DNA from 2 places in the Colwellia sp. MEBiC06753 genome. Region 2 is predicted to be linked to the other one. Evidence: predicted binding sites of a transcription regulator. Region 2 holds the regulator's gene; the other holds the start of a gene.
What was found. Region 2 encodes FNR, which switches genes on or off when oxygen is low (the NO sensors DNR and NnrR bind a similar motif). Its sites were predicted from a motif close to TTGATCTAGATCAA; they were not measured.
Positions count from the first base shown of each region.

Region 1 (16,776 bases), on a different contig from region 2:
CAGTGGTATTAGCATCAATAAAAGCTAAGTCAAATAACGCTTTACCATGCGCTGCTGCCGCTTGATGTCTGGCATCTAACACTTTCACCATGCCACGGACCACCGCCATATCGCCGCCTAGGTTTGGCTGGAAATACTGACAGGAAATGGGCGTACCTTGTCCTGAAAGCATTTCCACTGGCGATTGCGGATTGGTAAACCGCTCTAAGCCGCGTTCTTTCAATGGATTGAAGGTAACAATTGAAGCGCCACGCCGCGCAGCATGGCTTAAAGTATCGAGCATACGAGGGTGGTTTGTGCCGGGGTTTTGACCAAAAATAAAGATAGCATCGGCTTGCTCAAAATCTTTAATGGTCACTGTGCCTTTACCAATCCCAATCGATTGTTTAAGCGCAACACCACTAGCTTCATGACACATATTCGAGCAATCAGGAAAGTTATTAGTTCCAAAGGCGCGAACAAAAAGCTGATAAATAAATGCCGCTTCATTACTCGCTCGACCCGAGGTATAAAATTCTGCTTGATTGGGGCTTTCCAGCGCATTTAATTCAGCTGCAACTGTATCAAACGCTTGTTGCCAAGAAATCGGCTGGTAGCGATCACTGGTTTGATCATAAGCTAATGGTTGCGCTAAACGTCCTTGATATTCTAAAAAATAATCGCTTTGCTTACTGAGCCATGCAACACTGTGCTCAGCAAAAAAACTGGCCGATAATTTTTTGCCCGTTGCTTCCCAATTCACTGCCTTCGCACCATTTTCACAAAAACGAAAACGGCCAGGTTCATCTTTTTCACCCCAAGCGCAGCCAGGGCAGTCAAAACCGTGATCTTGATTGGTTTTTAGCAAGGTTTTAATATTTTTCGCGACATTTTCACTTTTAAGCAAATGCTTGGCGGTGCTGGCTAACGCCCCCCAACCACCGGCTGAGCCTTGATATTTTTTATAACTCATCGTTCACCTGCATCACTTTAATTCGATATTCACCGCAATAAATATTGGCCTGATTAGTTTTAACAAAACCGATCAACGTTTGGTTAAACTGCTGTGCAGTTTTAATTGCTAAATCCGACGGGGCGCCAACCGCAACAATCGTATTAATACCCGCAACCACTGCCTTTTGCACTAATTCAAAGCTAATGCGTCCACTTAACACCAATACACATTGCTGAAGATCTTGCTGAGATTGCAACTGCTGGCCAATCACTTTATCTACCGCATTGTGTCTGCCAACATCCTCTGCGATAAAACGTAACTTTCCTGCCTGCCAAATTGCTGCGCCATGTGAGCCACCCGTTCGTTGAAAAAGCGGTTGGGCATTCGCTAATAACGCTGGCATTTGAATAATTTGACCCGAAGATAACCAAGGAGGTTCCGGTGAAAATGCTTGATAGCGATTAGCCAACAGCTTTAACTGGCTTTGTCCGCAAACACCACACCCTGAATGACTCGCAAAAACTCGCGATAGCGCCGACCAGTCTGGAGTTATACTGGCATCTAAAGTAACTTCAGCAACGTTTTCCTCATCCATGGTCAGCTTTGCAACATCAGCAATCGACGTTATTACCCCTTGGGTTAACAAATAGCCTAACACTAACGCTTGATCTTGCCCCGGTGTTCGCATGATTACCGCCAAAGATTTACGCTGCCACCCTTGCTGATTTTGCTGTTGCTTCTGTTGTTGAGCGTTATCAAGCCAATGCAACCAAATTTGTAATGGCTGCTCACTGGCAATGTCATCGAGTGACGCCTTAGTTAATTGCCAAAGTTGAGTGTCAGCAGCAGCTTCCTTGCTGTTTGGTTTAGCTTCTGTCACATGTTTCTTCATGACTTTTTTAGCTAACTGGCTGGAGGACTGTGCTACTGATTTCATAGGTTTACTTATTTCTTATTTCCGCTATTTTTGCGGTATTCAGGCAGATAACCGAGCCAGCAAGGCACTAAACTTGTTATGGCTTGCTACTTGGTTTGGATGTTGACCATTTTCCACGACCCAGCAACCATTCACCATAACATCCTGAATACAGTTATCACCGCTAGCGAACACTAAACTATCTAAGCGATGACGATCATCTTGCGCATAAACTGATAATTTATCAGAGTTAATCACTAATAAATCAGCTTGCTTACCTACAGCAATTTCGCCGGTATTACTGGCAGTACTCTGGGCACCACCTTTAGCGGCTGCTTGCCATAAATACTGACCAACCGACGGCGTGTCACTGGTGGCCAATAATGCCCGTTGTTGTTTAATTAAACGTTGGGCATATTCTAACCAGCGTAGCTCTTCCACCGGATTAACGGAAATATGGCTGTCAGAGCCTATGGCTAGCGTGCCTTTTTCAGTTAAAAACTCGGTAGTAGGGAAAATACCGTCACCTAAGTTCGCCTCAGTTGTAGGGCAAATACCAGCAATAGCACCGCTTTTGATCATACCCTGACGCTCATGTTCATCAATATGGGTCGCATGAATTAGGCACCAATGTTTGTCCAGCGGCGCATTATCTAACAACCACTGCACCGGACGCTGCTGATAATGCGCAAGGCAGTCGTTGACTTCTTTTTGCTGCTCAGCAATATGAATATGAATAGGTGCATCATCAGCCTTTGAACGGACATGTTCAACTGCCTGCAATAACGCCTGCTTATCAACGGCTCTTAACGAATGCGGGGCAATACCAACATTAGTATTGGCAAATTGCTTAGCCAGTTCAAAACATTCATCCACCAGCTGATTAAACTGCGAAGGTGAATTGATAAAACGCTTTTGACCATCATTCGGTGGCAATTCGCCAAAACCGCTAAATCGATAAAATACAGGTAACAAAGTTAAGCCAATACCAGAACTATTTGCTGCGTTAAAAATGGCTTTAGCCATCGCCGCTAATTCAGGATAAGGCTGGCCATTGATGTCGTGATGCAGATAATGAAACTCTGCAACACGAGTATAGCCTTGCTTAAGCATTTCAATATACAGTTGCTGCGCAATCACTTCGGCATCTTCAACCGTTAGTTGCGCCAAGAACTGATACATAATTTTACGCCAGGTCCAAAAGCTGTCCTGACCTTCGCTGCCTTGCTCGCTAAAGCCAGCAAATGCCCGTTGAAACGCATGCGAATGGCAGTTAACCATGCCCGGAATCACAATACCTTTGACTGTGTCTGCTTGTTCCGGTTTACCTGAAGCAATGTCAGTGATAATGCCATTTTCAATGGTAACTAGCTGATCTTTCGCCCAACCTGAGTCTAACAACAAATGGCGAATAAATAATGTGGTCATGGTTATTGAGCGCTCCGAATGCTCTGACTTTGTGCAAATTCAATTAATGTTTTAACAATTGCTTTCAGCTTGATTTTTACATCAGCGGCCAACGCCTCATTGTAGGAAAGCGTTTGTTCATCCATGTAAGTGATCTGAGATAATTCTAGTTGAATCGCATGGATATTATTGGCTGGATCGCCATAAGCACGGGTAATGTAGCCACCTTTAAAACGGCCATTAGTTACTTGGCTATATGGAGAAAAATTAAGCGCCTCAATCTGTTGGGTTAACTCATTGCTACAGCTTTTACCGTCGGCTGTACCAAAGTTAAAATCAGGTAAGCGGCCGTCAAAAAAACGTGGTACGTGCGATAAAATAGAATGTGCTTCTAATAAAACCGCACAACCAAACTCCGCCTTCAATTTCGCTAGGGTGTTTGCCAAAGTGCTATGGTAAGGCTGCCAGTATTGTTCAATGCGTCGAGTAATTTCTTGCTCATTAGGCTGCTGGCCATCGAGATACAGCGGCGCTAAATTAAAAGCCGAGGTTGGACAAAGCTCAGTGCTGTTCGCTCCTGGATATAAATTACCGCCTGCTTTATCGCGATTTAAATCAATCACATATCGGCTATAGGTTGGCTGGATTATGTAAGTACCTAACTCACTGGCAAAATCATATAGTCGGTCTTTATACCAATCAGTATCTTTAATTGCTTTCGCTTCATCGGTCATGACTTTGGCAATGTCTTCAGGAATAGCTTCACCATTATGAGGCATGCTAATCAACACAGGAACATTACCGTTTATTAAAGTTACGGATTCAGACATAAGGCACCAAATTGTATATACAAGTTAGATGTTAATTTACCACGAGCAGCTTATATATGGCAATGACCGTAAATTAAGAGTTTTTCCAAATAAAAAAGCTGGCAAAATGCCAGCTTTTCATCGATTAAAGATCTTGAGTACAGTCAGGACTCTAGCTAAATTTTTGTTCTTTGCTTTTTTGCCTGTTGCGCTAATTATCTTCAACAAAACTCGCTAATACTTGTTTGCTTTCACCTAATAGCATCAAAGTGTTTTCATTTAGCGTATAAGCTTTAACTTGGCTCATCATTTTGGCAAATTGCGATTCCAGCTCCATACCGTCTTGACAAAATTTTCGGGTCATACCCAAATGACTAAAATTAAGCATGCTGTTATCGGTGCTATAAGTTGCAAAGTAATTATTGCAGCCCGCAAAACCGCTTATGCGATTGCTCGCTCCATCAAACGCTAAACTCAACGACTTACCACTACTGGTTTTCACAGCATTGCCATTTAACGTGGTCAATAACCACTGTGACGTTTCAAGCAAATTACTCATATCTGATGTCGTTTGTGGTTGCTCTAGGGGCGTGGTAGTCGCTTGATTGTAACTACAGCCAACGGCTGTCACTAGCAATAACGATGTTAAAAGTGCTCTCATAAAACTATCCTATCTTGGTTGCTAGGGTAATTGTAGCTAGCGATTCAACTTCTTACGAGCTTAATTGCCCTAGTAACCTAATGATTTATTTTACTAATTGTGCAGCTACCAGTAATAGCGAAGGATCTAACCGTACTTTATAGTTTGGATTAACATAACTAAATTGCACTAAGCCTTGATCATCTATCACATAAATAGCTGGCACAGGTAATACTAACCGCGCTTCACCTGCTGCATTTTTTTGTAAGGGGTTTTCAAGTTGAAGCTTAGCAACATAGCGCTCTGTTACTTGTTGTGAGCTAAAAAATGCCAAACCAAAAGCTTGGCTGACGGTTGAGTGATAATCAGAAAGTAACTGATAATTTAACGACATTTTTTCAACGCTTTTTTTGAGATCTGCGGGTTTATCGGTTGAAATACCAATTAACTGAAATCCAAGTTCAGTTAATTGCGGCTCGATTGCTTTTAATTGCCCCATTTGCGTATTACAAAACGGGCACCAACCGCCTCGGTAAAAGAATAAAATCGATTTTTTACCAGCAAGAATTGATGATAACGCTTGCTTATCGCCATTAATAGTCGTGGTGTTTACTTGGGGTACGTTTTGACCATTAAGTAAAGGGCGCACCAAGTCAGCAGACTCTGCAATTTTTTTATTGTCGCTTGCAGCATTTGCTGAGCCACAAATAAACGTAATCATTATGAATAATGTAAAAATGGCGCGATTAATTATCAGACTCATCACAAAAGAACTCTCTTATATTTAAAAACTTAGCAATTTGACCTTGGTAGCTTATGATTAATTTCAATAAATTTAATCAATTGCCAAGCAAATCACTTGCATCACGCTTATGATTGCTGACACTATACAATTACACACGCAAATTATTTACCCCAAATGCTTGTTCAGTTTTTTCAGTTAAAAATAATGCGTTTTTTTACTATTTTTTGCCTAATACTTTGCAGTTTTGCATCGTCATATTCGCCAACAGCACTAAGTAGTGAACTTACCCAAAAAAATGTCACTTCAAGTGATAGAGTGATACGCATAGGCATACCTGAACAACCTCAAATTGGCGTCAAAAACAATCAAACGCTCAATGAACTGACCCGTTTCTTGCAGGAATTTTGGCAAATTTGGGCAATTGATTACAGTTATAATATCCAGTTTGTAGCAATTGACCCAAGACAGGCAACATCGGCATTACTCTCAGGCCAAATTGATATTAATGCCACTAGCATGTTGTTACAAAAAGTACCTAACGTGCTGTATAGCATACCTTTTGCCAAAGTGCGTCAACGCTTGTTTAGGCGTATCGATAGTGATCAAATCGAAGGCATTCAAATTGGTATACATTCGCCACTAAATAAGCCTTTATTCATCAATGACGGCCAGGTGACACAAGAAATTTTTGCTACCCTTGATCAGTTAGTCGCTGAACAAAGTAAATTTGATGCATTGTATTCGATTACGCCTTGGGCATTAACAGCCAAACTAACAGCCGCTGATTTACTTGATCAGTTTTATGCGAACCCTACTGATATTTCCAGTATTTATTTGCACTCGGCAACACGCGAAAGCGATCGATCATTAATGTACGACATCAACGAAGGGCTTAGAAATATCAGTAAACTACAAGCAGAATTGTGGGCTCAAAAATATGATTTTAACGGTAACTCTAATATTACCTTGGCGGTGGGAAATTATTTAAAAATTATTCCAGAAACTGAAAAGCAATATCTTATCGATCACAACTACATTAGCTATGTACTGCCAAGTGCCGGCTTACCGCCGTTTTTAATTGCTAAAAGCTTTTCAAATATCAACGATAGCGGCTTTGTTATCGATGTCATGCAAAAAGCCACTGAAAAATTCGGCTTATTATTTGCCCCGCACTATGTAGACAGTAATGAGCAATATTTTTCTGTCGCCGAGCGTGGCTCTGTTGATTTAATACCAATTGCCACCGGTGTGGAGAAAGATGTTACAGGATTATCCTTTAGCGTACCCTATTTGAAAACTCGTTTTAGCCTAATCACGAGAACAGACACTAACATAGCACACAATTTAAATGCCTTAGCCAATGAGTCAATCGGTGTTATTGGCAATTCAGCCAACACCAAAATTTTAATGCAACGCTTGCCTAATGCTTCTTTTACTGAATATGACAATCATCAGCAGTTGCTTAAAGCCCTATCGCATGGTGAGATCAATGCCTTTATCGGTAGCACCTTAATTTCCTCGTACTACATTAAAAAATTGCTACTCACTAATTTAACGAGCCAACCTTTAGCTAATTATCGTAATGATAGTTATTATCGCTTTGCGGTAAAACGCGCTGACGAACCGTTGCTTGCCCTATTAAATCGCACCATTAATAGTATGAGTGTCGAAGAGTTAAACGCTATTTATAACAAATGGAGCCAGTCGGTATTTAAAGAAAAGGATATTGACGAGTATGTTGCCGGCGCCTACCGTCAAGCCGGCTATGTGCTGGTTTCCATTGTTTTATTGGGCTTTCTGCTTGCCTTTGTTTACTTCAGACAACTTAACCTGATCAAATCTGCCCAAAAGCGGGTTGAGGATGCGCTAACCATTGCAGAAGCCGCGCGGGCAGATGCCGAAAAATCAGCACAAGCAAAAATCACTTTCCTAGCGCGCATGAGTCATGAAATTCGCACACCAATGAACGGCGTGTTAGGCATGGCGGAAGAACTTTCATTTACTGAATTAAACAGCACTCAAAAAGACTTGCTAAATATACTCAATAGCTCAGCGCGTAACTTACTAGACTTGTTAAATGATGTGCTAGATTTTTCCAAAATTGATGCCGGCAAGCTGACGCTAGAACATATACCTGTCGATATTGAAAGCCTATGCGCTAAAGTGGTCGCCAGCTTTAAACACCATGAAAATGAAAAACCGATTACGCTAGAATTCTTTGGCGATAAAAATTTAGCTAAGCGCTATTACTCAGCCCCCATACGGCTTACCCAAGTTTTAAACAACCTATTAAGTAATGCGGTAAAATTTACTCCAAATGGCGAGGTTAGATTATCAATCAACCACTTAGCAACGCACATACAGACCAATAACGATATTTACCACCAAATAAAAATTGAAGTAACCGACACTGGTATTGGCATTACCAAAGAGCAACAGTCGGCGCTGTTTACGCCATTTGTTCAAGCCGATCACGAAGTTAGTCGACGTTTTGGTGGTACTGGGCTAGGACTTTCTATTAGTCAGGAAATCATCAATGCGATGGGCGGTAATATCTATATTGCCTCAGAGAAAGACAAAGGCAGTACCTTTTATTTTTCATTGCGTTTGAAAGTGGCCGCTGGCGAAATAGACGTGCCTGAGCGCCGCCACCCAGACCGCAATACAGTATTAACGCATGATGACAGGTTTAAACAACTGCGCATCCTGTTAGCGGAAGATAATATTGTTAATGTCAAAGTATTAACCGCTCAGTTAGCAAGGCTTAATATTTTTCCTGATATTGCACAAGACGGTAAACAAGCACTCGCTATGCACCAAGAGTCTCCTTATGACATAATCATTTCCGATTGCCATATGCCAAATATGGATGGTTTTGAGCTGGCGCAACATATCAGCCAGCAACAACAAGCCGTGTGGTTAATTGCGGTTACCGCCGATGCCCTGAGTGGCAGTGCTGAAAAATGTATCGCCGCGGGCTTTAATGATTACATGTCCAAGCCCAGCACACAGCAAGAAATCACAGATAAACTTTATCAGGCTTATCGCTCATTAAAAGAGTTAGGAAGGGTTCAATAAAAAAAGCGGCACTAGCCCAATACTAGCACCGCTTCTGATTTATCAGTTTTTATGTCAAAACGCTTTATACTTTAAACTTGCTTACTAAGTTATTTAAGCCATCATATGCTTGTTGTAAGTCGTCGCAGGCAGCTTGAGTTTGTTGAAGGTTAACCACCCCATGCTGATTTAGCTCCATCAATTGCAAGATATCTTCATCAATTGACTGAATAACATTAACCTGTTGTTGCGTTGCTACGGCAACCGAGTGATTTTCTCGATCGACATCATTTAACGTATTGATTATTTGCTTCATCGTACTATCTGCAACACTAGCAAATTCGACACTTGATTCACTATTGCGCTGGCTTTCATTCATAGCAATGACAACGGCATTTGAGCCTTGCTGTAGGTTTTCAATCATGACTTCAATTTCTTGAGTAGCATCTTGCGTGCGCTGAGCAAGTTGTCTCACTTCATCAGCCACTACAGCAAATCCTCGTCCAGCTTCGCCAGCACGAGCAGCTTCAATCGCGGCGTTTAGTGCTAATAGATTTGTTTGAGAACTCACGCCTTTGATCACATCAAGAATATTGCCAATATTCTCAGTTTCGGTGCTCAATTTACTGACTTCAGTGCTTGAACCACTCATAATATCGGTAAGCTTGTGAATTGAGATAATATTATCTGATAACGCGTCTACACCAGCTTGTGATTGCTGCTGCATATTGCTGGTAAACTCTGAAGCAGTCGTTGCATTTTGTGAAATTTCTTGGGCAGAGCTGTTAAGCTCAGTCACTGCTGCCGAAACATTATTACCACGAGTAAGCTGTTGCTCAGCCATATCAATACCGTTAGATGCACTTTCTCTAACCTGATGAATTTGTTGGCTTAAGTTTTTAGAAACCGATAACACTTGCGTCATCGACTGATGAATAGTCTCTATAAAATCATTAAAGTGTTGCGATAATTGGCCAATTTCATCTTGGCTATTAACCGATAAACGCTTAGTTAAATCACCATCTCCTTGCGAAATATCTTTAATAGCATCAGTTAAATGATTAATAGGTTTAAGCAAATGTTGCAATAAGAAGTTCAACAACAACATAGTGACTATTACACTGAGCAAACCAAAAATAATCGCACTATTTCTCGATTCTGCTAATGGGGCATATGCCTTATCCTGATCTAACACGACGCCCAAATACCATTTAACGGAAGAAATTCCTTTAACAGGAATAAAAGAGACAATTTGATTATTAGCCTCTATATCGCGTAATTCAGTGGTAAATTTCGGCGTAAAACCTAGTAAATCACTGACATTTTTATCGATAAACTTAGGGTTCGGATGGCTTAAAATTTTGCCACTTTCAGTTACCAAATACGCATAACCTAAGCCTAAAAACTCGATGTCATTAATAATTTTGGCAATTTCATCCAGTAAAATATCACCGCCAGCAACGCCGATAAATTGATTACCTTTAACAATAGGCGCCACCGCAGAAATTAATAATTGATTAATCGTGACATCTATATAAGGTTCAGTAAAAGACGATTGACGATCTTGCTTAACTTGGGTGTACCAAGGTCGTTGGCGAGCATCAAAATCTGGTGGTAGCTGAATTGTTGGGTCATCTAAAATAAACTCCCCCGTACGTTCAACACCAACATAAGCATTTTTGAAGTCACCTGAAGCATCCGCTTGTTTGACAATGTGTGAAATCTGCTCTGAGCTAGTCGTAGCATCTATCGCCGAGGCAATCGCTTCGACAATCATTAATTTACCATTGAGCCAATTAGCAATATTACCGGATACTGACGAGGCAATTTCGCTAATGCCTTGCTGTAAATTAGTCTGCACTTCTGCCTTAACAGTACTATAGTTACGCACCGTTAACACGGTTAATGCCAAAACCAATAATACCGCAGACACAAGGCTAATCTTGTGTGCAAATTTTAGCTTTGAAAACATATACTTCCCAACTTTGTTGAACAAATAGCCATAGTGTTTATATCATGGTTAAACCACCATTGGCAAAGCAGCATTATTTAGCTGAACCACGGCTGTCACAAACAAGAAAATTTCACTTATAAGTTACAACGTTACCATATAACCTTTTAAGCTAGCTTTCTTGGGAATGTCTGTCACTATATTGAATATTTAGATCTTGGAATTCTTATGCAGCCACATAACCACTATGTTTTAACTTGGCAATGCCCAGACAACACCGGAGTTCTTGCTAAGATTGCGCAAAACTTATACGAGCATGGCGCATTTATTACCGAAACCGCACAATACAGCGATCCATATACTGATCGTTTTTTCTCGCGTATTGCCTTTGATGATCGCGCCTTAACAGTGCCCATAAAAGAATTCAAACAAGGTATTGAAGAACTCGCTAAACCACTGAAAATGGACTACTTACTTCGTAGCACAGATCTGCTGCCAAAAGTAGTGATTGCAGTATCAAAAGACGACCACTGTTTAGTCTCATTATTGACGAAACAGCGAGCAGGTGTTTTACCTATCGAAATTGCAGCGGTAGTATCTAACCATGAACACTGCCGGGCATTAACCGAATGGCATAATATTCCGTTTCATTATTTACCTGTAACCCCTGACAGCAAAGCAGCGCAAGAAGCCCAAATAATGGACATTTTTAAAAATTGTCATGCTGAACTACTGGTACTTGCTCGTTATATGCAAATTTTGTCAGACGACTTTTGTCAGCAACTGCGAGGCAAAGCAATAAATATTCACCATTCATTTTTACCGAGTTTTAAAGGCGCTCGACCATACCATCAAGCACATAAACGTGGAGTAAAAGTCATTGGCGCAACGGCACATTATGTAACGCCTGATTTAGATGAAGGGCCGATAATAGTGCAAGAAGTCAAACCGATTAATCACACTTATACCATAGAGCAAATGGTTCACACTGGGCATGATTTAGAGGCTACAGCCTTATCTCACGCGGTAAAAATGCATGCTGAGCAGCGCATTTGTTTAAATGGTGATAAAACAGTGATTTTATCTTAATCAATTTGTCATAAGTTTAAAGTAAGCTGAAGAACATTAGGGTCTGTTGATCTTTCATTTTAGTCTCTGCTATCGGCTAATTTTTAAGATGACAAGGCGAACAGAGTGTAATGTAGTTATTCTACATTAACGATTTTCAACGCAGTTATGTTGAAAATTAGCCATAGCCCTAAGGGTTATTCTGAAAAAGTGTCACTCTTTGTTGCTTAATATGCATTTAGAACAACTAAACTTTATATTAAGCGCCGCGATTGACCGCTTTTTCAAAAACAACAGAGTTATAAACTGAAAGGTCAACAGACCCTAGTTTAAAACGAAGTATTTCGTATAAAAATACTGCAAATTAACGTGGCTTATATGCCTTTTAATTTGTAAGACATTTGCCATAAATAATTTATTAATGTGATAAATATTCTGACACTAAAAATTTATTGCTTTTAAAATACATTAACTTAGCTTAATTTTTGTTCATGATGTAAAAAAATATGTCATATTCTACTTGCCGCTTAAACCCAGCAAGGTAGAGTATAGACAGCTACAGAGGTAGCCCATAAAAAAAGGACACTAGTTAACGCTAGCATTGCACGGAAAGCGAGTTGTTCATTTTACAAACACTTATTTATAAATTTTTTTTATAAACGTTGTTCATAAATGAACCCTGATTTTTGAAATATGGATGGTTTACTTGTTATCAGGAAGATAAATTACCTCGTCCAGGAGGGCTCGATAAGGATAGCCCAATAAAGTGTCAGGAAGACCGAGAAAAAGAAAAGCTCGTACGGAAGCATAAAATAATAACAGGACTTGTCAGAATTAACAGGGAATGTGCTAATTGGTTAGGAAACCTACTTAGATTCGGAATGCAAAGTTACTGACGTGAGTCAAAACGATATCTCCTAAAGCGACGCAATAGCGTCGCTTTTTTCTTGTCAAAAGCCTGACTACAACAATCAACACACTCTTGTTTTCCCTTACGCATTATTTTCGCGTAAAATAGCTGCAATATTTATCGTGACCCCTTCAACTCATGACACGTAAGAAAAAATCGAGAAAACCTGGTGTAGGATCTAGTGGCGCACTAAAAGTCGACAAAACTCAACTTTTTAGTAGCAAAGATAAAAAGCCAAAGAAGAAAACTGGTAACGCTGCGGGTAACCGCCAGCAAGAGGCAAAAGCTAACAAGACAAACTCCAATACTGGTAATGTTAACAAAGATCCTCGTATCGGCAGTAAGAAACCAATTGTTTTAGTGAAAGAGTCCGCTGCTCCTGAGAAGAAAAAAGCGAGTGCTGGTCGCAAACAATCGGGTATTGCTGGAATCCGCGTTATCGAACAAGCGCCAAGTATTGCTCAACAACTTGCAGCTATTGAAGCAGATGAAAGACTGCAACTTATCTTGTCCAAACAAGAGCAAGACGAAGCACTAACGGCGGAAGAAATCGACTATTACAACCAGTTAATGGACGAATATGAAACCCTTTCTGAGCAATTACCACCTGAAGACGAAACTGAAATATCTGAAGTGGAAGATGATGACGCGCTTTGGGATAAATTAGATAAAACCAATTTTTCAGATTACGAGTAATGATCCATGTTAACTGATAACTGGCTAACACTTGCTGGCTTAGGTGGTGTTATCATTTTTGCTTTAGCCATATATGCAGGCAAGTTATTAATGCAGCTTAAGCAACAGCAAGCAGCTCAAGCTAAGGCTGAAGCTGAAATTCTCGAAAAGCTGTCTGAGCATGATAACAAAGTATTAAGCAGCATGGTCATTATTGTCCGCGCCATGAAAGAGTCGCAATGTGAATTTGGTGAAGGTGCATGGCGACTATCGGTATTAATGGACTCGCTTAAGTTAACTAACCAGATGTCGAATGAATATCCCGCTATTTCAGAGTTGTACACCAGCATCAAACATCATGCTATTTTGGACGAGCGCAAGCAGTTGCCGAAACAGCAACGTATGAAGCAAGATGTTGAGCGTATGCAAGCTGAAGCGCGATTAACTGATCAAATTAATCAGGAACTTGAGTTACTGCACAAAGCTGTACTGGCAATGCAACAGCAGCTTAGCAGTCCCAACTAATTAAATTAATTAAGTTAACAGGTCGAGTTAACTAGCAACTATTTGCGCGAGATCAAAACGCGGCAAATTCAACAATCTACAATAGCGACTTGCCCCTATAGGGGATCTTTAGGGAGATAACATGCAAGTCGCCGAACTATTTAACCAAAAACTAATCGCGAAATATAATACCAGCGGACCAAGATACACCTCTTACCCTACCGCATTAGAATTTAATTCAGAGTTTGATAGACCCGCCTTTATCAACGCCATTGAAACCATTAACGCGACTAAAGACAAGCAGCTTTCGCTGTATGTCCATATTCCATTTTGTCACAGCCTTTGTTACTACTGTGGCTGTAATAAAATAGTGACCCGCCACCGTGACAAAGCTGATATCTATTTAGACTATCTAGCAAAAGAAATTAAACAACAAGCGCCGCTATTTAAAGAGTTTCAGGTAACGCAAATTCACTGGGGCGGCGGCACACCCAGTTTTCTGACAAAAACACAAATTACCAAATTAACCAACCTACTACAAAGCCAGTTTAATGTCGTTGAAAATGCCGAACTCAGTATTGAAGTTGACCCTAGAGAAATTGAGCTCGACTTAGCCGATCACTTAGCTGAACTTGGCTTTAACCGCATGAGCATTGGTGTTCAAGATATTGATCAACAGGTACAAAAAGCAATTAACCGTGAACAATCTACTGAATTTATTTGCCAATTAACCCATCGTGCGAAAGCGGTTGGTTTTAAGTCTGTAAATATTGATTTAATCTACGGCCTACCGCATCAAACCATAGAAACCTTTTCGCGAACATTAGCTAGCGTCAACACTATGGCTGTTGATCGCATTTCTTTGTTCAGCTACGCCCATTTGCCATCGCGCTTTGCCGCGCAACGTAAACTAAAAGATGAATGGTTGCCAAACGCCAAACAAAAGTTAGCGTTAATGCAGTTAGCGGTTGAAACTTTATGCGCACAAGGTTTTGAGTTTATTGGCATGGATCATTTTGCCAAGCCTCAAGATGAATTAGCCATTGCCCAGCGCGGCGGCACATTACATCGAAATTTCCAAGGCTATACCACCCAAGGTAACTGCCATTTACTAGGTTTAGGGGTTTCATCAATTAGTGCCATCGGCAATTGTTACAGCCAAAATCAGCGAGATTTAAAAGCTTACTATCAAGCCATTGATGAACAAGGATATGCCATAGACAAAGGCGTAACCTTAACTCAAGATGATGAAATTCGCGGTGAAGTGATTAAATCATTGATGTGTAATATGACGCTAGATAAACGCACCTTTGAACAGCAGTTTAACATTAACTTTGATCACTATTTTGCTGATGAACTGTTGTCGTTAAAGACCTTTATTCAAGATAACTTAGTGAACAATAACATAGACACTATCGAAGTGGCGGCGAAAGCTCGGCTGTTGATCAGAAATATCTGCATGACCTTTGATGCCTACATGAAACAACATCTTAATCAGCAACGTTTTTCTCGGGTAATTTAAACCCTTTGTCATTACTTAAAAGCCACTATTAATGGCCACTAATAGTGGCCAATCACAAATTCCTGGCCCTGACTTTCCAAGACAAGAGCGGTGCCTTGTTCACTTTCTTGCTGCTTAGCCTGCTCAACCCATTGATAATAAACATTACGATGTACTTTTGCTTCTAAGTTGCGACGTACGGTTAAATAAATATTCCCTTCTTTATCAACACGCAGCGGATGATCTTCCCCTAAAATAAATTCATCACCTAAGTTAGTGGCCACCATTAAATTAGCGTGAGGCTGATCATTTTGCCATTGCCAGCGGGTAATCAAAAATGGCGCGTCTTCCACCTGAATTTTTACTTTCTCAACCGGCGTCACTAAAAAGTATTCATCGGCTTCTTTTTTCAATACCGAAGCAAATAACTTCACTAACGATAAGCGCTTAAACGGCGTGCCCATATAAAACCAATCACCATTGGTCTTAATAATTAAATCAATTTCTCCACAATAATCAGGGTTCCAAAGCTCTACTGGTGGTAACTTTTTTTCCTCCCCTGAAATATGCTGATCAAGCTGGGCAAATAAATTATCGAGCGACATAAGGCCTCCAACCACATTATTTCCTTTTAATTCTACCTTGAATTAAAGAAATTACGAGAACTCGCTTGTCAAAGCAGCGCCAGTTGATATAGAATCCGCGCACTGATTGATTCAGCCCTGAATCAAGACTCTATGGTGGCATTAGCTCAGTTGGTAGAGCCCTGGATTGTGATTCCAGTTGTCGTGGGTTCAAGTCCCATATGCCACCCCACTTTTTTCCTTGTTCCAATACAATCCTAAACAAGCTATCAGACCAATAGAATTAAGCATTTCAGCTAATTTATTGTTTATTCACTTATTATTTTTTTGGCCTTTTATGCGTTAAATTTTTAATGCTCAAGCAAGTTCATAAATGGCTCCTGTGCATATTCGTTGCACAAGTATTGTTAATTACTGTCTATTAAAGTTAAGAAAAGTAAGAACTCAACGCATTGCCTGAGCATTAACAAAGTGTTTGTTTGTTCATAAATATTGGCTTGCCACGTAAGGCAAAACCCCTCCAGCAATAAAATAATCTAACTCCAGTGAACTATTAATACGTAAAACTACAGGCAAAGTTACTGCTCCTTTTGTTTCATCATATGCGGTAGAGTGTATCGTCACTAGTAACGTCTGGTTTGGCGCTAAACGGTGACTGCTATTATCATTGTCGAATATAACATCAACTAATTCATTGCCTTGTAAATGTAAACTTTCAACAGATGTACCTTTTGGTAATTGCAATGGCATGATCCCCATGCCAACTAAATTACTTCGATGAATACGTTCAAATGATTCTGCAATAACGGCTTGAACGCCAAGCAATTGACAACCTTTAGCTGCCCAATCTCGACTTGAACCAGTGCCATATTCTTTACCCGCGAAAATTACCAAGGGGATGTTACTCTTTGCGTAATACTCACTTGCTTCAAAAATTGAGACATGTGCTTTGTTGTGCAATTGTTTGTCATCAAAAATCCTCGTTATTCCCCCTTGTTCCGGCGCAATAATCTTATTATGTAGTCTGTTATTAGCAAACGTGCCTCGCACCATCACCTCATGATTACCGCGCCGA
Region 1 covers NZ_JBQMTM010000024.1:31,172-47,947, reverse strand. Annotated here, with positions in the region: gene ACOB82_RS16080 (FdhF/YdeP family oxidoreductase) at 1-952, opposite strand, end outside; gene fdhD (formate dehydrogenase accessory sulfurtransferase FdhD) at 942-1,871, opposite strand; gene ACOB82_RS16070 (formimidoylglutamate deiminase) at 1,911-3,278, opposite strand; gene hutG (N-formylglutamate deformylase) at 3,281-4,087, opposite strand; gene ACOB82_RS16060 (META domain-containing protein) at 4,278-4,727, opposite strand; gene ACOB82_RS16055 (peroxiredoxin-like family protein) at 4,813-5,427, opposite strand; gene ACOB82_RS16050 (ATP-binding protein) at 5,656-8,529, shown strand; gene ACOB82_RS16045 (methyl-accepting chemotaxis protein) at 8,594-10,441, opposite strand; gene purU (formyltetrahydrofolate deformylase) at 10,688-11,548, shown strand; gene yihI (Der GTPase-activating protein YihI) at 12,576-13,133, shown strand; gene ACOB82_RS16030 (DUF2489 domain-containing protein) at 13,140-13,637, shown strand; gene hemN (oxygen-independent coproporphyrinogen III oxidase) at 13,759-15,138, shown strand; gene ACOB82_RS16020 (DUF1285 domain-containing protein) at 15,177-15,722, opposite strand; tRNA gene ACOB82_RS16015 (tRNA-His) at 15,858-15,933, shown strand; gene acnA (aconitate hydratase AcnA) at 16,185-16,776, opposite strand, start outside.
Region 1: the regulator FNR is predicted to act here: its motif matches at 13,680-13,693, upstream of hemN (oxygen-independent coproporphyrinogen III oxidase).

Region 2 (16,776 bases):
AGACGTTTTTGCAGTTTATTCGCTTCATAAACCGCTTTTCTGTTATCTATTTCAGCCATACCCAGAGAACTACATTAATAAATGGGCGCGTATTATAAAAGGAAAGGGCAAATTTAGTAAGCAAAAAATAACCAGCGCTGTCAATTTAAGCGCTGGTTACATTAGTTATTCTGATGAGGGGAAATAACCTTAAGGTTAATCTTGTAGTGGAGATTTATATCCGGCTGGTTTTAATGCTAAAACATCACAATTTAATTTGTCTATTACATGTTCGGCAGTATTGCCAATTAGTGCTGCTGACAAACCTGTGCGGCCGATCGTGCCCAGAATGACAAGTTCTGCGTCTAGTTCTTGCGATAACGCTTCAATGGTATCTTCCGGTAAGCCTTCTTTAACATGTGTGTTTGCGACATCAATACCAAATGCATTTGCATGTTTTTCCATGGCTTGTTTATGATGCAATAACATAGTGTCGTTATATTGGCTGGCATCAAACTCTGGTATTTCAATTGCAATATTAACTGGCGTGCCAGGGTAGGAGTTAACTAAGTGAACATTAGCGTTCATCAGGCCTGCAAGGTGCTTGGCCTCTTCGGTTATGATGTTATTCAGTGATTGGTGTTCTTGCTCGTCACTACCAACATTAACCGCCGCTAAAATATTGCCATTGTCTGGCCAAGAATGCTCTTTTACTAACAGTAACGGGCAAGGGCATTTACGTAATAAATGCCAATCGGTTGGCGTAAAAATAACTGATTTTAATTTATCGTGCTCATGGGTGCCTTTAATGACAATATCAAATTGATGCTTAAGCACTTGATCTATAACCGCTTCAAATGGGCGGTTATGCCAGACTACATCAATGGTAATATTGTTTTGTTGGGCGTTAAGCGACTTGATCTGCTCTTCAATCCACACCTTGCGATCATTGATCACTGTTTGTCGCATCGCATCACGTTCATCACTTGATAACATCGTGGTCATTTCATAGGAGAAATCAAAAATGCTTAGAAATGCCGTTATGCTTGCACCAGTTTTGCTGCCTAGTTCAATTGCTCGGCTCAGTGCTTTTTGATCTTCTGTTGTTGGATCAATTACAACAAGTATTTTTTGATACGTTTCCATTTATGCCTCGTTTGCCACATTGTTGATTTAAATAGTTTGCCCGCTATTGGCAATTAATTATTTGTTTTAAATCAAAAAATGCATTCGTTACATTATGACTAAAGCGCTATATTATGACTAAAGCATAGTATGGAAATATGATGATTTAAAGTGGAGGTTGACACCTTACTTTTATTTTTACTTCAATAAGGCGACTTCATTTAACTTATCAATATCATTTAAGGTAATCAGTTTACCATCGACATTGATTAACCCTTCTTTATGAAAACGATTTAATAAGCGGCTTATGGTTTCTACGGTTAAACCAATATAGTTACCAATATCACCTCGGGTCATGGTTAATCGAAATTCTTTTGGCGATAGGCCACGCGCTTTATAACGAGTGCTCAGAGTTGCTAAAAAGGTGGCTAGTCGCTGCTCGGCATTTTTGCGATTAAGTAACGATAACATTTCTTGATCAGTTCTGATCTCATTACTCATTAAACGTAATACCTGACGCTTTAACGCAGGCATACTGTTAGAAAGTTCATCTAAGGTATTGTAAGGAATTTCACAAACCATCGCGGTTTCTAGTGCTTGCGCAAAACTTTGGTGCTCGCTACTCGCTAGCGCGTCGAAGCCGAGTAAATCGCCCGCTAAATGAAAACCGGTAATTTGTTCTTCACCACTTGAGTCAATGGTGAATGTTTTGAATGTGCCTGAACGTATGGCAAATAATGAATGCAATGCTTCACCATCTTGGAATATTTTTTCACCCTTTCTGATTGGGCGTTTACGATCAATGATATTGTCTAAGGTATCTAGTTCTTTTTCATTAAGTGAAAAGGGCAAGCATAACTCGCTGATACTACAGTTTTGACAATGGATATGACTTTTATGAGCACATGATTCAGACATTTACAGGTTTAACTCATCAATTGAATTGGTTTAGCCAAAGGCCATGATATTAAAACATTGCTTGGTAGGCAACCAAGACCCCGTAAAAACCATAAGCAATTAGTATAATAGCCATAGTTTTTCGAAATAAATTGGACTGTAAGAGCCCCTTTATTGAAAAAATGCCGAATGATAATGACAGTAGCGCCGGCAATGTTCCTAAGCCAAAGGCTGCCATAATTAAGGCGCCATTTTCCATGCTGCCGCTGGCCATTGACCAAGTGAGTGTTGAATAAACCAGGCCACAGGGTAACCAGCCCCATATAATACCTAATGCCAGTGCTTTGGCATTTGAGTCAACCGGCAGTACTTTACTGGCCAGTGGTGAAATAAATTGCCAAATAAATTTTCCAGCTTGTTCTATTTTGGTTAATAACATTAACCATTGACCAAGATAGAGCCCAAGTAAAATTAAAAAAATGGCAGAAATTAGCCGTAATGCATGCAGAGGAAAGCCAATACTTTTGGCTGCTAAAGAACCGGTAAAGCCGACAATTGCGCCAATAATGCTGTAAGACGCAATGCGTCCTAGGTTATAGGCAAGGGTAAATTGCCATTTTTGCTTGTGGTTTTGCTGAGGAATTGCCGAAAGCAACATACCTGAAACGCCACCACACATCATTAGGCAATGTCCTGATCCTAGTAAACCAATAACAAATGCGGAAAGTAAATCTAAGGTCATTTGTTGGTTGAATCACCGTTGATTGTTGTTTTTTCTGATTGTTGTGCGGTGTTTTCTACAACTTCAATGTGGCTTTTTTGAGCGTCAATTGGCTTCTCTTGTGCACCAGCATGCTTGTCTGAGGCCTGTTGTTTGCTTTCATCGTCAAATAAAATACTTAACCCTTCTTTTTCTAAATCGTTAAACTGCTCGGTTTTAACCGCCCAAAAAAACAGGTAAATCCCGACAATGGTTAAAATAATCGCAATAGGAATAAGTACGTAAATAACACTCATGATTTTAAAAGTCGCAGCGAGTTGGTAATCACTAAAATCGAGCTTGCAGACATCCCGATAACCGCAAGGTAAGGGGTGATAAATCCACAAACAGCCAATGGCAACACAATAGCATTATAGCCAATTGCCCAACAGTAATTTTGGTAAATAATACGTCGGGTTTTAATACTGGTGTTACGCAGTGTTGTGATAGAAGACAGCTTATTATTTAATAAAATGGCATCTGCGCCACTTTTCGCGACATCTGTACCACCGCCCATAGCGATAGAAACATGAGCGGCACTGAATACTGGCGTGTCATTAACACCATCACCTACCATAGCAACGGTTTTTGTTGCTTGCAGCTTTTGCACAATATCCATTTTTTCATGGGCTGAAAGGCCTGCATGTACTTCGTCTAATGGCAGTTGTTTGCTTACTTTTTCACAACCTGTTTGGCTATCGCCAGATAGCATGATTGTTTTAATGTTGGCTTGATGTAAATGTTCAATAACCGAATTAGCCTCATCTCTTGGCTTATCGGATAAATAAATTGCGGCAATTAATTGCTCATTCTTACAAACCGCAATTTGTGCATCAATGCAAGTGTTTGCGTGTTCATGATCATCTGTGTTTACCAACCAACTTACTTTACCAACGGTAAAGTTATTACCATCAATGTCGCCAGAAACGCCAAGGCCAGGATGCACAGTGACATAACCGGCATTAATTGAATAATCTCTGTCTGCGTTAAATGCTTTGGCAAGCGGGTGTTGTGAATGCGTCTCTAAAGCGGCAACTAATGCTAATAGTTGTTGATCGGTGTAGCCTTGTTCAAAATGAATAATACGATCAACTTGAAACTGGCCTTGGGTTAAAGTGCCAGTTTTATCAAAGGCGAAAATATCAACCTCGGGAATAGTCTCTAAAACATGGCCTGATTTAATCATAATGCCATTGCGGTTAAGTTTGGTGGTAGCACAGGTAAGCGCTGTTGGCGTTGCCAATGAAAGCGCGCAAGGGCAAGTGGCAACCAGCACAGACAAGGTGATCCAAAACGCTTTTTCCGGCAAGTGTTGTTGCCAGTAAAGGGCGGTGGCGATGGCGGTTAATAAAATTATCGCAACAAAATATTGAGCGATTTTATCAGATAACTGGGCAATTTTAGGTTTGTGCGACTGAGCACTTTCACTTAAGCGAATAAGCTGACTTAAAAATGTTTCGCTACCAGGTTGCTGTACTCGGGCAATTAAGTTGCCGTCGCCATTAATCGTTCCTGCAAATATTTCATCTCCAATAGTTTTGGCAACCGCTCTTTGCTCACCTGAGAGCATAGCCTCATTAAAGTGGCTACTTCCGTGTTCTATAACACAGTCAGCAGGGGCTGTTTCGCCAGGCTTTATAATAATTTGATCGCTGCGCTGTAAAGATTTTGCCGTAACAAATTGTTCTATGCCATCAACCAATTTTGTTGCTGTCATTGGCATTAACTTTAACAGGTTGGCTGATACTTGCGCGGCGCGTGATCGTGCGCGAAACTCTAAAAACTTACCTATAAGTAATAAGAAGGTAAACATAGAGACTGACTCAAAGTAGACCTCACCCTGTTGGGTTACCGTTGCCCAGGCGCTGGCAAAAAATGCCAGTAAAATCGCAATAGATACGGGAACATCCATACTTAGGCGCTTGGCTTTAATGGCGTTTATTGCGCCGACATAAAATGGGAATGCGCCATAGAAAATAATTGGGATAGTTAGTATTAAGCTAACATGACGCAGATAGACTAAATTATGCTCAGCCATATCGGAAAACGCGCCAAAATATAAGCCAATGGCAATCATCATAACTTGCATCATTAAAATGCCGGAGACGCCAAGTCGTTTAATAAAGGTTTTACTTTGTGCTAGGTTTGCTGTCTCACTGTCGCTGGCTTTAAACGGTAGGGCGTGATAACCCAGTTGTTCAATATTTTCGATAATTTGGCTCAGTTTGATAACATCATTTTGCCATTTGATGTTGGCCCGTTGGCTGGTGGCGTTAACCGAAATGTTGGCAATGCCTTCAATTTTTTCCAATTTCATTTCAATTAGCCAAGCGCATGCCGCGCAGCTAATGCCATCAACGGTTAAAATGGTTTCTCTATACTCGCCAGCTTGGTGGGTAAATTCATGTTGTAAGTTGTCATCATCAAGCAATTGGTTTCGTTGTAATTGCTCAGGAACCAGTTGTGTGCCTTTAGGAGCATTTTCTGTGCGAAATTTATAGTAGTCGGTTAGCTTGTTATTAACGATAGTTTCGGCAACTGCCTGACAACCCACACAGCACATTGCTCGATTTTTATTATCAATAACAACATTAAGGGCGATGCCTTTAGGGATAGGCTCGCCACAATGAAAACAAGGTTCTGACATTACTGGGCTTCAGCTGGGTTCGGAATTAACTCAATAAAGTTGGCTTGAGGTAGAGCAATGGTTGCTTGTATCTTCCATGTATTCTCAAACGAAGATAGCGTTACGCGCCACTTTCCTGCTTTTGATTGCTCAAATTGATGGCGAAAATAACCGCTGCCATCGGGTGTTAATGCCAAATTAAAGTCTTTTTCTTTTTGGGTAGGGTGGTAAAAGCTGACATTTAAAATAGGAAATTGTTTTTCTATTCCAGTAGGCTTTATTACCAGTTCGTTATCAACGAGCTTTAAACCAAACTTCATGCCTAATTTTTGCGCTTCTTTTACTTTAGATACTTCCAAATTAATGGCTTTACCTTTTTTATAGTAATCACCTACAACTAAATCATCCGGGTCGGTATTGGCAATAATAACGGTTGAAATACCTGCAACAACGGCAGAAAAAGGTAAGAAAAATACTAACCAAGCCCAAGGCTCTTTGTACCAAGGTGTTTTCATTGAATAAATCTGATAAAAAATTATGGTCGTTATTGTAGCCTTTTATTTTAGCTGCTCCAATAATAAAAGGTTAAAATCTACGATCTATATCAATAAAAAACGCCTTATTAAATACTTAATAAGGCGTTTTAAAATAATAACTTAGATTAAGTTTTTAGTTGTTTGATAAACTAAATACGTAAGCACTAATTAAGTGAACTTTATCTTCACCTAGAATGTCTTTCCAGGCTGGCATTACACCGGCACGACCATTGCGAATTGATTCTTCAACTGCTTTTTGTGAGCCACCGTATAACCAAATGTTGTCGTTCAGGCGAGGAGCACCAAGGGCAATCCCCATTGCTGCGCTACCTTGACCTTCAGCACCGTGACAAGCAGCACACATTGCGAACTTAGGCGCTGCTTTTGCTGCTAAGTCAGCGTCATGTTCGCGGCCACTTAAGCTAAGCACATAAGCTGCCATTTCTTTAACGCCTGCTTCGCCGCCTAATGCACCTTTCCAAGCCATCATACCTTGTGCCTTACGGCCATTCATAATGCTTTCTTTGATCATTGCTGGCTCGCCACCGTACAACCAATCGTTATCCGCTAGGTTAGGGAAACCAGTTGTACCACGGGCGTCTGAACCATGACATTGTGCACAGTTTTGTAGGAATAAACGTTGGCCTACTTTAAGTGCCGCTTCATCGGTAGCTAAGTCTTCAATACTACGGGCAGCATAGGCTTCAAAGATTGGGCCGTATTTATCGTCAGCTAATTTAACTTCACGATCGTACTGGTTAAGTACGCCTGAGCTTTCCTTCAAGTTTGCCTCAGTACGTGCAGCTGATTCTTCGATAGTTAGTACGCCTTGGTTAGAGCTTTGCCAGCCAAGTAAACCCGCCCAGTTACCTAAACCTGGATAAAGCAATAGGTAACCAAAACCCCAGATAATGGTTAATAGGAAGAAAGTACTCCACCATTTAGGCAGCGGATTATTTAATTCTTCAATACCATCAAATTCATGTCCCATTGATTCGCCTTCAGGGACACCAGCGAAGTTCTTTAAACACATGCGTAATAACAGGTAACAACCTATCAAAGTACCCAGTGAAAGAACCGTAATCCAAATACTCCAGAAGCTAGACATTATTATTAGTCTCCTGTTTGTTTACCTCTTTATTGTCGTCTTCCTCGAAAATAGAGTTTGCTGCTTCATCGAATGCAGTCTTTCTCTTTTTACTGTAGGACCAAACCACAATAATGATAAAAAGTGCCAAAATTAGGAGGGCGATTAACCCTCTAAGTGTTCCATAGTCCATATCGTTACTTCAACGCGTGGCCAAGAGATTGTAAGTAAGCAATTAGCGCTTCCATCTCAGTTTTACCATTAACGTCTGAACGCGCTTTAGCGATTTCATCAGCAGAGTAAAGTGGGATAGGGTTGCCTTGCTCATCTTTATGTCCGCGATTACGAGTCAATAGGTTAAACGTTTCTAGCTTTTTAGCCGTTAATTTACCGTCTAACGTATTTTCTTCTAACCATCTAAAAGATGGCATATTTGACTCAGGTACCACTGAACGAGGGTCGATTAAATGGGCACGGTGCCAGTCATCACTGTAACGACCGCCAACGCGAGCTAAATCTGGACCAGTACGTTTTGAGCCCCATAAGAATGGATGTTCCCAAACACTTTCACCTGCCACAGAATAGTGACCATAACGTTCAGTTTCAGCACGGAATGGACGGATCATTTGGCTATGACAGGTATTACAACCTTCACGGATGTAGATATCACGTCCTTCCATTTCTAACGCTGTATATGGACGTAAATTAGTGACTGGTGTTGTCGTCGCTTTTTGGAAGAACAACGGAGTAATTTCTACTAAACCACCAATACTGATTGCCATAATGGTTGCAATAAAGAACCAACCAACGTGCTTTTCAAATTTTTCGTGTTTATTTTGAGGATTATTAGTCGCCATTGTGATGCTCCTTAAGCCGCTTCAACTTTCTTAAGGCTGCCGTTTTCAGCACCTATGGTTTTAAACATGTTGTAAAGCATGATAACAAAACCAGCCACAACTAATGCACCACCTAAGAAGCGCATAAAGTAGAACGGGTATGAGGCTGTTAAACTTTCAACAAAGCTGTAAGTTAATGTACCGTCAGTGTTTACCGCACGCCACATTAAGCCTTGCATAACACCAGAAATCCACATGGCAACGATATATAAAACGATACCTGCTGTGTGCATCCAGAAATGGATGTTGATTAAACGAACACTGTACATACGTTGTTGGTTAAATAGCACAGGAATTAAGTGGTACATCGCACCAATTGACACCATGGCAACCCAACCTAAGGCACCTGAATGTACGTGACCGATAGTCCAGTCAGTATAATGTGATAACGCGTTAACCGATTTAATCGCCATCATTGGGCCTTCAAACGTTGACATGCCGTAGAAAGATAACGATACGATTAAGAAGCGTAAAATTGGGTCATGACGAAGTTTATGCCATGCGCCTGATAACGTCATAATACCGTTAATCATACCACCCCATGATGGCAGGAATAATACGATAGACATTACCATACCTAAACTTTGTGCCCAGTCAGGCAATGCAGTGTAGTGTAAGTGGTGAGGACCAGCCCAAATATATAGTGAAACTAGTGCCCAGAAGTGAACGATAGATAAGCGGTATGAGTAAACCGGACGTTCAGCTTGTTTTGGTACGAAGTAATACATCATGCCAAGGAAACCAGCAGTAAGTAGGAAACCTACAGCATTGTGACCGTACCACCATTGCATCATCGCATCTATGGCACCCGAATAAATCGAGTATGATTTCATCATAGATACAGGGATTGCCATACTGTTACCAATATGTAATACCGCAACAGTAATGATAAAGCCACCGAAGAACCAGTTAGCAACATAGATATGTGATGTCGTTCGCTTAATTACCGTACCGAAGAATACGATGGCATAGCTTACCCAAACGACCGCAATAGCGATATCGATTGGCCATTCTAATTCAGCATATTCTTTACTGGTGGTGTAACCTAAAGGTAAGGTAATTGCCGCTGCGACAATAATCGCTTGCCAACCCCAGAAAGTGAAAGAAGCTAAGCTGCCACCAAACAACGCGGTTTTACAGGTACGTTGTACAACATAATAAGATGTTGCAAATAGGGCGCTAGTACCAAATGCAAAGATAACAGCATTGGTATGCAGTGGGCGTAAACGGGAGTAGGTTAACCAAGGCGTATCAAAATTTAGCGCAGGCCAAATTAACTGGGCTGCAATTAAAACACCAACTAGCGTACCAACGAACCCCCAAATGACAGTCATCACAGTAAATTGACGTACAACATTCATGTTGTAATCTACTGCTGATGTATTACTTTGACTCATGTTATGGTTTCCGCAGTTATAATTATTTGTTAATGGGTGTGGACTTGTCCGAGCAATTCACTAACTACTCTACAATTAGTTATAGACTATAATTAGTAACTTCACCCGTTGGAGTTCCAACACGTGCGCATGATAATGATTTAACGTAGAAAAGTCACCCGCGTTCACGGCAAAACCTGTTCTAAATCAAAAAAAATCACACATAATTACAATAAATGACAAAAATGTGGGTAAAATGCCATTGTATGTTAGATAAAAGGTTGATATGTGGTCATAAAATATACATTAATTACAAGTTGTCTATTGCTGCTTTTTGCCTGCCAACCCAGTAATGATAAATCTTTCACTTTAGCCACTGCTCAATGCATTTCTTCCCAGTCTCGTTGTGAAATAGTGATTGATAATAGCCAGATAGCCATCCTATTTAGTGAGGCCTATTTGGTCGCAGAAACCCCATTTAGTTTATATGTCGAGACGCAATCACCTGAAATCACCATAGCAAGTGGCTACATGGAAGGTGTTGATATGTTTATGGGAAAAATTCCTTTATTTTTCAAAGAAGAGCCAGAAATTACAGACAGTGGTCGGCGCTTTACTAGCCAAGGGCTGTTTGGTGCTTGTTCACAAAAAAACATGACCTGGCGGGTTTGGCTTAACTTAACTATTGAAAAGCAGGGTAATGTAGTTAGTAAAACCGTGTTTTTAGATGTAAAAAGCTATCAATCTGCTGCTGACATTACTACGAGTTAACTTAGCGCTAATTCAGTACTAACTGAGCGCTAACCAAAGTGCTACGCCTAACATTAAACTTCCTGAAACCCTGTTTAGCAAGGCAACATTGTTGCGTTGAGTAAGTACCTTGCCAATGGTTTTACCGCCACTGGCGTATATCATCATGCAGGTAAATTCAGAGAGAATAATAATGCCAATCAGTAGCAACAATTGTGGTGCTATTGCTAGTTGGTCATTAATAAAAGGCGGCAGTAAAGATACCATAAATGCCCAACCTTTTGGGTTAGCGATGGCGGTGATAAAGCCTTGGCTTGCTAATTGTTTAGCAGAAACGTTGGCTTTTTCCGTTTGATTTGAAATTGCTAACTTGCCTTTCGAGCGCCACATATTGATGCCAATATAGGCCAGATAAATGGCACCTAATATTTTAAAAAGCTGGAATATGTTGGGGTATTGTAACATTATCGCGGACACCCCAATTACCGCCGCAATGGCAACGGTAGCGACGCCAACTAACTCGCCAATCATCATGTACATAGTTCGTCTAACACCAATGGACATACCTAAGGTCATCGCCAAGGTCATGCACATGCCGGGTGTTAAGCTAACAATAAAAAATGTTGGAACAAATAAAGCAATTAGCGTTAGGTCAAACATAAAGGAACTCAGTCATAAGCGAAATTTCTTGTTATAAAAGTAGGCAGAGTTAACCGCCACCAATGATCTTAAATTGTAATCAGATCATTGGTCAGCTTTATTAGGGTTAAATGTTATTGGTGCTAAATATTGTCGGTGCTAAACGCAATTCGCTTAAATATTATTAGTGACATCAACCGAAAGCTTAAGGATCTGTCCAGGTTGCAAGTACTTTTTACGGCTTAAGCTATTCCAACGTTCGATATCACTGATTTTGACATTAAACTTGTCTGCGATGCGGGCAAAAGAGTCGCCTCGTCGCACACGGTAGGTAATATTGCGCATAATTGCTTGTTCACTTGGCTTGCCAGCGGTTTGGGCTAAACCAGACTTTTGCCAAATCACTAATTTTTGACCCGGCTTAATATAGTCTCTTGGCGCCATACCATTCCATTTAGCGATGCTGCGAGTAGAAACATTATATTTTTGGCTAATGTCCCATAGCGTGTCGCCAGATTTTACTGTGTGATAACTTTTTATACCTGGGCGTTCACGTTGTTGAGTTTTTGATAAACGCTGTTCTTGCGATAAAATGTAGTCATCAAGCTCTTGAGCAGCAACAGGAATTAATAAATGTTTACCGGCGCGTATATTATTGCCTTCAATATTATTAACGCTGCGGATCAACTCTGGCGTGGTATTAAAGTGCTTGGCGATGCGAATTAAACTATCACCATTTTTAATTTTATAACGTTGCCAACTTAAGCGATCTTTATCAGATAGTTTCGCCAACGCCGTTTGAAAGTTTTCGGCTTTCGTGCGCGGAACCACCACATAGTGTGGGCCTTGAGGGTCTGTTGCCCAACGATTAAAACCAGGGTTTAACCGTTGGAATTCCGCTAAACTTAAATCTGCCAATTTTGCTGCTTTGGCTAAATCTATTTGAGAGCCAATATCGACACTTTCAATTACTGGCACATTATCAATTTCATACAGTTTGACATTAAAGGTTTCTGGCCGTTTAACAATATCGGCTAATGCCAGTAATTTCGGCACGTAAGCGCGCGTTTCCTTCGGTAAATCCAATGACCAAAAGTCAGTAGGTTTATTTTTACGTGCGTTGTTCTTCATCGCGCGTTTAACTCGGCCTTCGCCAGAGTTATAGGCAGCAAGCGCTAATAACCAATCACCATCAAAATACTTATTGAGGTATTTTAGGTAAGCTATAGCACCTTGGGTTGAAGCAATAACGTCCCGTCGACCGTCATACCACCAGTTTTGCTTCATACCAAAACGTTTGCCGGTACCAGGCACAAACTGCCACATACCAGAGGCGCGGCCATGGGAATAGGCAAATGGGTCAAATGCACTTTCAACAATCGGTAATAATGCCATTTCTATTGGCATATCGTTCGCTTCTAGCTCTTGAACAATATAGTGGATAAACGGCTCAGCGCGTTTAGCGACACGATCAAGATAACTTTGATGTTTTGCATACCAGTTACGTTGCGCTATTACCCGATCATTTTGTGGAATATCGAATGTTAGTTGTTCACGCATATGTGCCCAAATATCTTCAGATACATGAACAGCATCACCATTTAAATCAATATCGATATCGGCAACGGGGTGAATAACATCGATAGTTTCGTCAGCAAGTAATGCTTGGTTAATTTCTGATGGCAGGGCGATATGGCTATTTGAAGCCAGCTCCCGATTGTTGTCAGCTTGCTGAGTTGTTTGGCAACCAAATAACAGAAGTGATGCCGATAATGCAGTTGATAGATACTTCATATACGTCTTTTCAATCAAAAAGTAGCAAAATTCTACTCGTTTAGTATGGTAATTCAAGGGCTAATTCATGTGATATTAAAATTGGTCCTTCCATTTTCGAATAGTGGCAAAGACGTTTACTTCAGTAGTTAACTGATTTCCAGCAAATATTTCTGCACTAGATTTAATTGAGTATTGATTACAACGCAAAAAAGGATTAATGGCGATTTCTTGTTCGATTGTCGTTGGAATCGAAGGCAAGTTTTCTGCTCTAAGCCCTTGAACGTGTTGGCTATACGAGTCCAGTGCCCTATTGTTAGGTTCAACGGCTTGGGCAAACGCTAAATTACTTAAGGTATATTCATGTGCACAATACACTTTAGTGTGTGCTGGTAAACTTTTTAATTTTGCAAGGGAGTTATGCATTTGTGCGGGTGTTCCCTCAAAAAGGCGACCACAACCGCCTGAAAATAAAGTGTCGCCACAAAACAAAACTTCATCATTAAAGTAAACAATATGGCCAGCGGTATGGCCGGGAACATCTAACACAGTGTATTCCACCTCAAATTCAGGTAATGGCACAGTATCACCTTCTTTTAGGGCGACGGCTTTATGTGGAATATTTTCATTTGCCGGACCAAATACTGTCGCTTGTGGAAATAAATCAATAAGCTCAGCTATCGCGCCGACATGATCTGGGTGGTGATGGGTGACTAAAATATAACTTAAGCTCAAGTTATGTTGCTTAATAAAATTAATACATGGTTGAGCTTGTCCCGGATCTACTAGTGTCAATGCCGAGTTGTTGTTTGCAGTAATCGCCCAAATATAGTTATCGTTAAAAGCGTTAATTGGCGTTATATTTATAGTCATATCAGCACATTTAAAAAGTTTTTATCATTATAACGACTAACTTTATCACGACAAACTCCGTTATAAATAGATCAAAAGGCTAGGATCTGTAGACCTTTCATTTTAGTCTCTGCTATAGGCTAATTTATAAGGTGACTAGGCGAACAGAGTGTAATGTAGTTATTCTACATTAACGATTTTCAACGCAGTTAGGTTGAAAATGAGCCATAGCCCTTCGGGTTGTTTTAAAAAAAAGGTGTCACCCTTTGTTGCTTAATATGCATTTGGCACAATCAAACTTTATATTAAGCGCCGCGATTGACCGCTTTTTCAAAAACAACAGCGTTATAAACTGAAAGATCAACAGACCCTAATAAAGCTTAGGATATTAAAATTTGATGAAATCTGCATTAGCTTATCGCGAACCAAGTACACCTCAACAATGGCAAGAACTGCCAATGGGTTCAACGATTTGCCAAACGATTAATCAGGCTATTGCCCCTTGGTGTAGCAAATTTTTTGGTTATCACTTATTGAAAATAGGCGCACTAAGTAGTGCAATTGATTGCAGTCAGTCACCAATTAAGCATCAGGTAAATGTGTCACATTGTCGCGAATTAAGCTCTGTGATCGCTGACATCGATGATTTACCATTTATTGAACATAGCGTTGATGTTTGTATATTGGGGCATGCACTAGAGTTTACTACTGACCCTCATCATGTATTGCGTGAAGCGTCACGGGTGCTGATCCCGAATGGCTATATGGTCATTACTGGATATAACCCATTTAGTTTTGCTGGATTAAATAAACTTATGCCATATCGGCGTAAGCAGTCACCTTGGCGGGAGCAATTTTTTACCCCAATGCGGGTTAAAGACTGGTTAGCGCTGATGGGCTACGAAGTATTAGACGACAATCGTTTGTTGTTTTCGATGCTTTCCGGACGCGATGAAGGCAAAAAGTCAGGTAAGCTCAATGGTTATTGGCAGCGGTTTGCCGGTAGTTACTTGCCTGCACTAGGCAGTATCTATGTGATTGTTGCCAAAAAACGTGTTCACCCGTTAACGCCAATTAAGCCTAAGTGGCGCTTACGACCAAGCCTACAACCAGCCAGAGTGACGCCAATGAACAGCAGCAAGGTTCATGGTAAATATCGCTAATAGTTATTTAAATGAGTGAAATAACTTTGGTTAGTTTATTTGTTAAAAAAAAGCCCTGAAAAATCAGGGCTTTTTTATGATTTGTAATGATTAGGCTAAGCCTAATCTGTTATTAGAACTTATACGTTGCTTGAGCATAGGCAAAACGGCCTTGACCGCTATGAACGTTTACAACAAATCCCATAAAGTCATGATAAGCAAATGGAGGCTCTTCATTAAACAGGTTAGTTGCACCAATAGTTAAAACAGTATTATCAATACCATAGTAGTTGAATGTTGCATCCACTGTGGTCATTGAATCAACTTTTTTATCAATACCTAAAGATGCTTCTTGTTCAAACTCATCGATAAAGTTAATCGCTGCAGTTGCACTGAAGTCGTCTTTCATCCAGTCAATTGAAGTTGTCCAGCGAATTTCAGGTTGCTCAAATCCACCTTCTTTTGTGCCTTTATAATCTTCAAAATTTAGAACATAGTTCATTACATAACCTAAACGGAATTGACCATATTCAGTATCTAAGTTGTAACGGATATCAACGTCTAAACCAGAAGTTTGTAGGTCACCAATGTTTTGGAAACCATCATTAACCTGAATAACTTCACCAGGATCATTAGGAATTGATGTAGGACGACGCTCAACAATGTCAGGATCTAAACCGTAAGTATCCATAACAAATTGTGTGTCTGAATCAATAATATCTTCGATGTCGTAATCATAGTAATCTACAGAGAAGCTTAAGTCATCTGTGATGTTATAAATTACACCAAAGTTATAACTCGTTGATTCTTCTGGCCCTAAGTCTGGGTTACCTTCAAAAACTGCTGTGTATTCTTGTGGTTCACAGGCACGATCTTGATTGCCGATCAATTCACAACGCTTAGTATCAATCAAGTTTGGCGACTCATCAGTACGACCTAAACCTAATTGGTGTAACGAAGGTGCACGGAAGGCAGTACCGTAGGAACCACGAACACTTAAGTCTTCGGTAGGTGTCCATAAAAATGATACTTTAGGATCGGTTGTAGTACCAAAATCAGAGTAATCTTCGTAACGTACCGCAAGTTGTACTTCTAAGGTATCAATAACAGGGATCGCTAATTCGCCAAAGATAGCTGTGTTGTCACGAGAGCCATTTGCTTGTGTCGCTTCAGTACCAAAGATATCACCACGTAAGAATTGATCATCTGGATTGTCAGAAATTTTCTCTTCACGGTATTCAGCACCAACCGCTAACATTAAGTCACCTGCAGGCATTTCCATCAATGGTCCAGAGAATTTTACATCAAGTGACTTATTGGTTGATTTACCAATACGTGTGGTAGTGGTTTCAATATAATCGAGTGACTCTTGCGAGTTTGAAGATGGCTCAAACGGGTCCCATAGGCCAGAATCAATCGCTTCTTGAATACGACGTGAGTTAGGAAAACCGTCAACACCGCGCTCAGTAGATTCACTTTTAATATAAGAATAAGCTGCTTCCCAGTTCCAATCGCCAATTTCACCTTGTAAACCTAAAATCGCGCGATAGTAATCTGAGTCTACGCGTTTTTCACGGTTGCCAATATCAACAGTACGGCGGCGCATAGTTAAATCCTGACCGTGGAACTCATGCTCTGGCATATCGGCAAACGGGTGATTAATGTTGTCGCCAGACATAAATAATTCATTGAAACTTGGGCTACCTGCGCCACGAACCACTGATTTTGAGTTTTGGCCGTTTAATTCAGCAAATGCACGCATATTATCGTTAATTTCGTATTTGCCCATATAATTCCAGCTAAAACGTTCGGCATCTGGGATCATGGTCATATGTGGGGCATAGTCATAACGACATAAGTTATTGGCAAAATCACGATCAGCTTCTGGACAAGTATCATTACCATATAAATCAATTAAACGGTTTGATGGATCTGCTGCCAAGGCAATGGTTCCAGGAATACCAGATGAAGATCGGAAGTCAGTTGTCAATGGATCATTGGGACGCAATGCTGTTTGGTTAGCTGATTTAGCGTAATCGCGATCGGCATATAACACTTCTTCGCGGTCAAAATATTCCATGATGAAGGTGTGGCTTGATTTTTCTGTTTGATTACCAAACACTAAGCTAAATGATTGCTCATCGCCACCGCCATCAGCAGTGGTACCAACTTTACCTGAAAGCTCAACACCATCAACATCATCACGTAATACAATGTTAATTACACCAGCTACCGCATCAGAGCCGTAAGTTGCAGATGCGCCATCTTTTAAGATATCGACACGTTTAATTGCAGATAATGGTATGTTGTTAATGTCAACAAATGCAGTATCAATACC
Region 2 covers NZ_JBQMTM010000006.1:9,615-26,390, forward strand. Annotated here, with positions in the region: gene ttcA (tRNA 2-thiocytidine(32) synthetase TtcA) at 1-59, opposite strand, end outside; gene uspE (universal stress protein UspE) at 196-1,125, opposite strand; gene fnr (fumarate/nitrate reduction transcriptional regulator Fnr) at 1,303-2,022, opposite strand; gene ACOB82_RS06385 (sulfite exporter TauE/SafE family protein) at 2,072-2,743, opposite strand; gene ccoS (cbb3-type cytochrome oxidase assembly protein CcoS) at 2,740-3,018, opposite strand; gene ACOB82_RS06395 (heavy metal translocating P-type ATPase) at 3,015-5,408, opposite strand; gene ACOB82_RS06400 (FixH family protein) at 5,408-5,902, opposite strand; gene ccoP (cytochrome-c oxidase, cbb3-type subunit III) at 6,057-7,031, opposite strand; gene ACOB82_RS06410 (cbb3-type cytochrome oxidase subunit 3) at 7,024-7,203, opposite strand; gene ccoO (cytochrome-c oxidase, cbb3-type subunit II) at 7,208-7,867, opposite strand; gene ccoN (cytochrome-c oxidase, cbb3-type subunit I) at 7,879-9,303, opposite strand; gene ACOB82_RS06425 (hypothetical protein) at 9,697-10,053, shown strand; gene ACOB82_RS06430 (LysE family translocator) at 10,072-10,692, opposite strand; gene ACOB82_RS06435 (LysM peptidoglycan-binding domain-containing protein) at 10,846-12,465, opposite strand; gene gloB (hydroxyacylglutathione hydrolase) at 12,541-13,317, opposite strand; gene ACOB82_RS06445 (methyltransferase domain-containing protein) at 13,695-14,459, shown strand; gene ACOB82_RS06450 (TonB-dependent receptor plug domain-containing protein) at 14,572-16,776, opposite strand, start outside.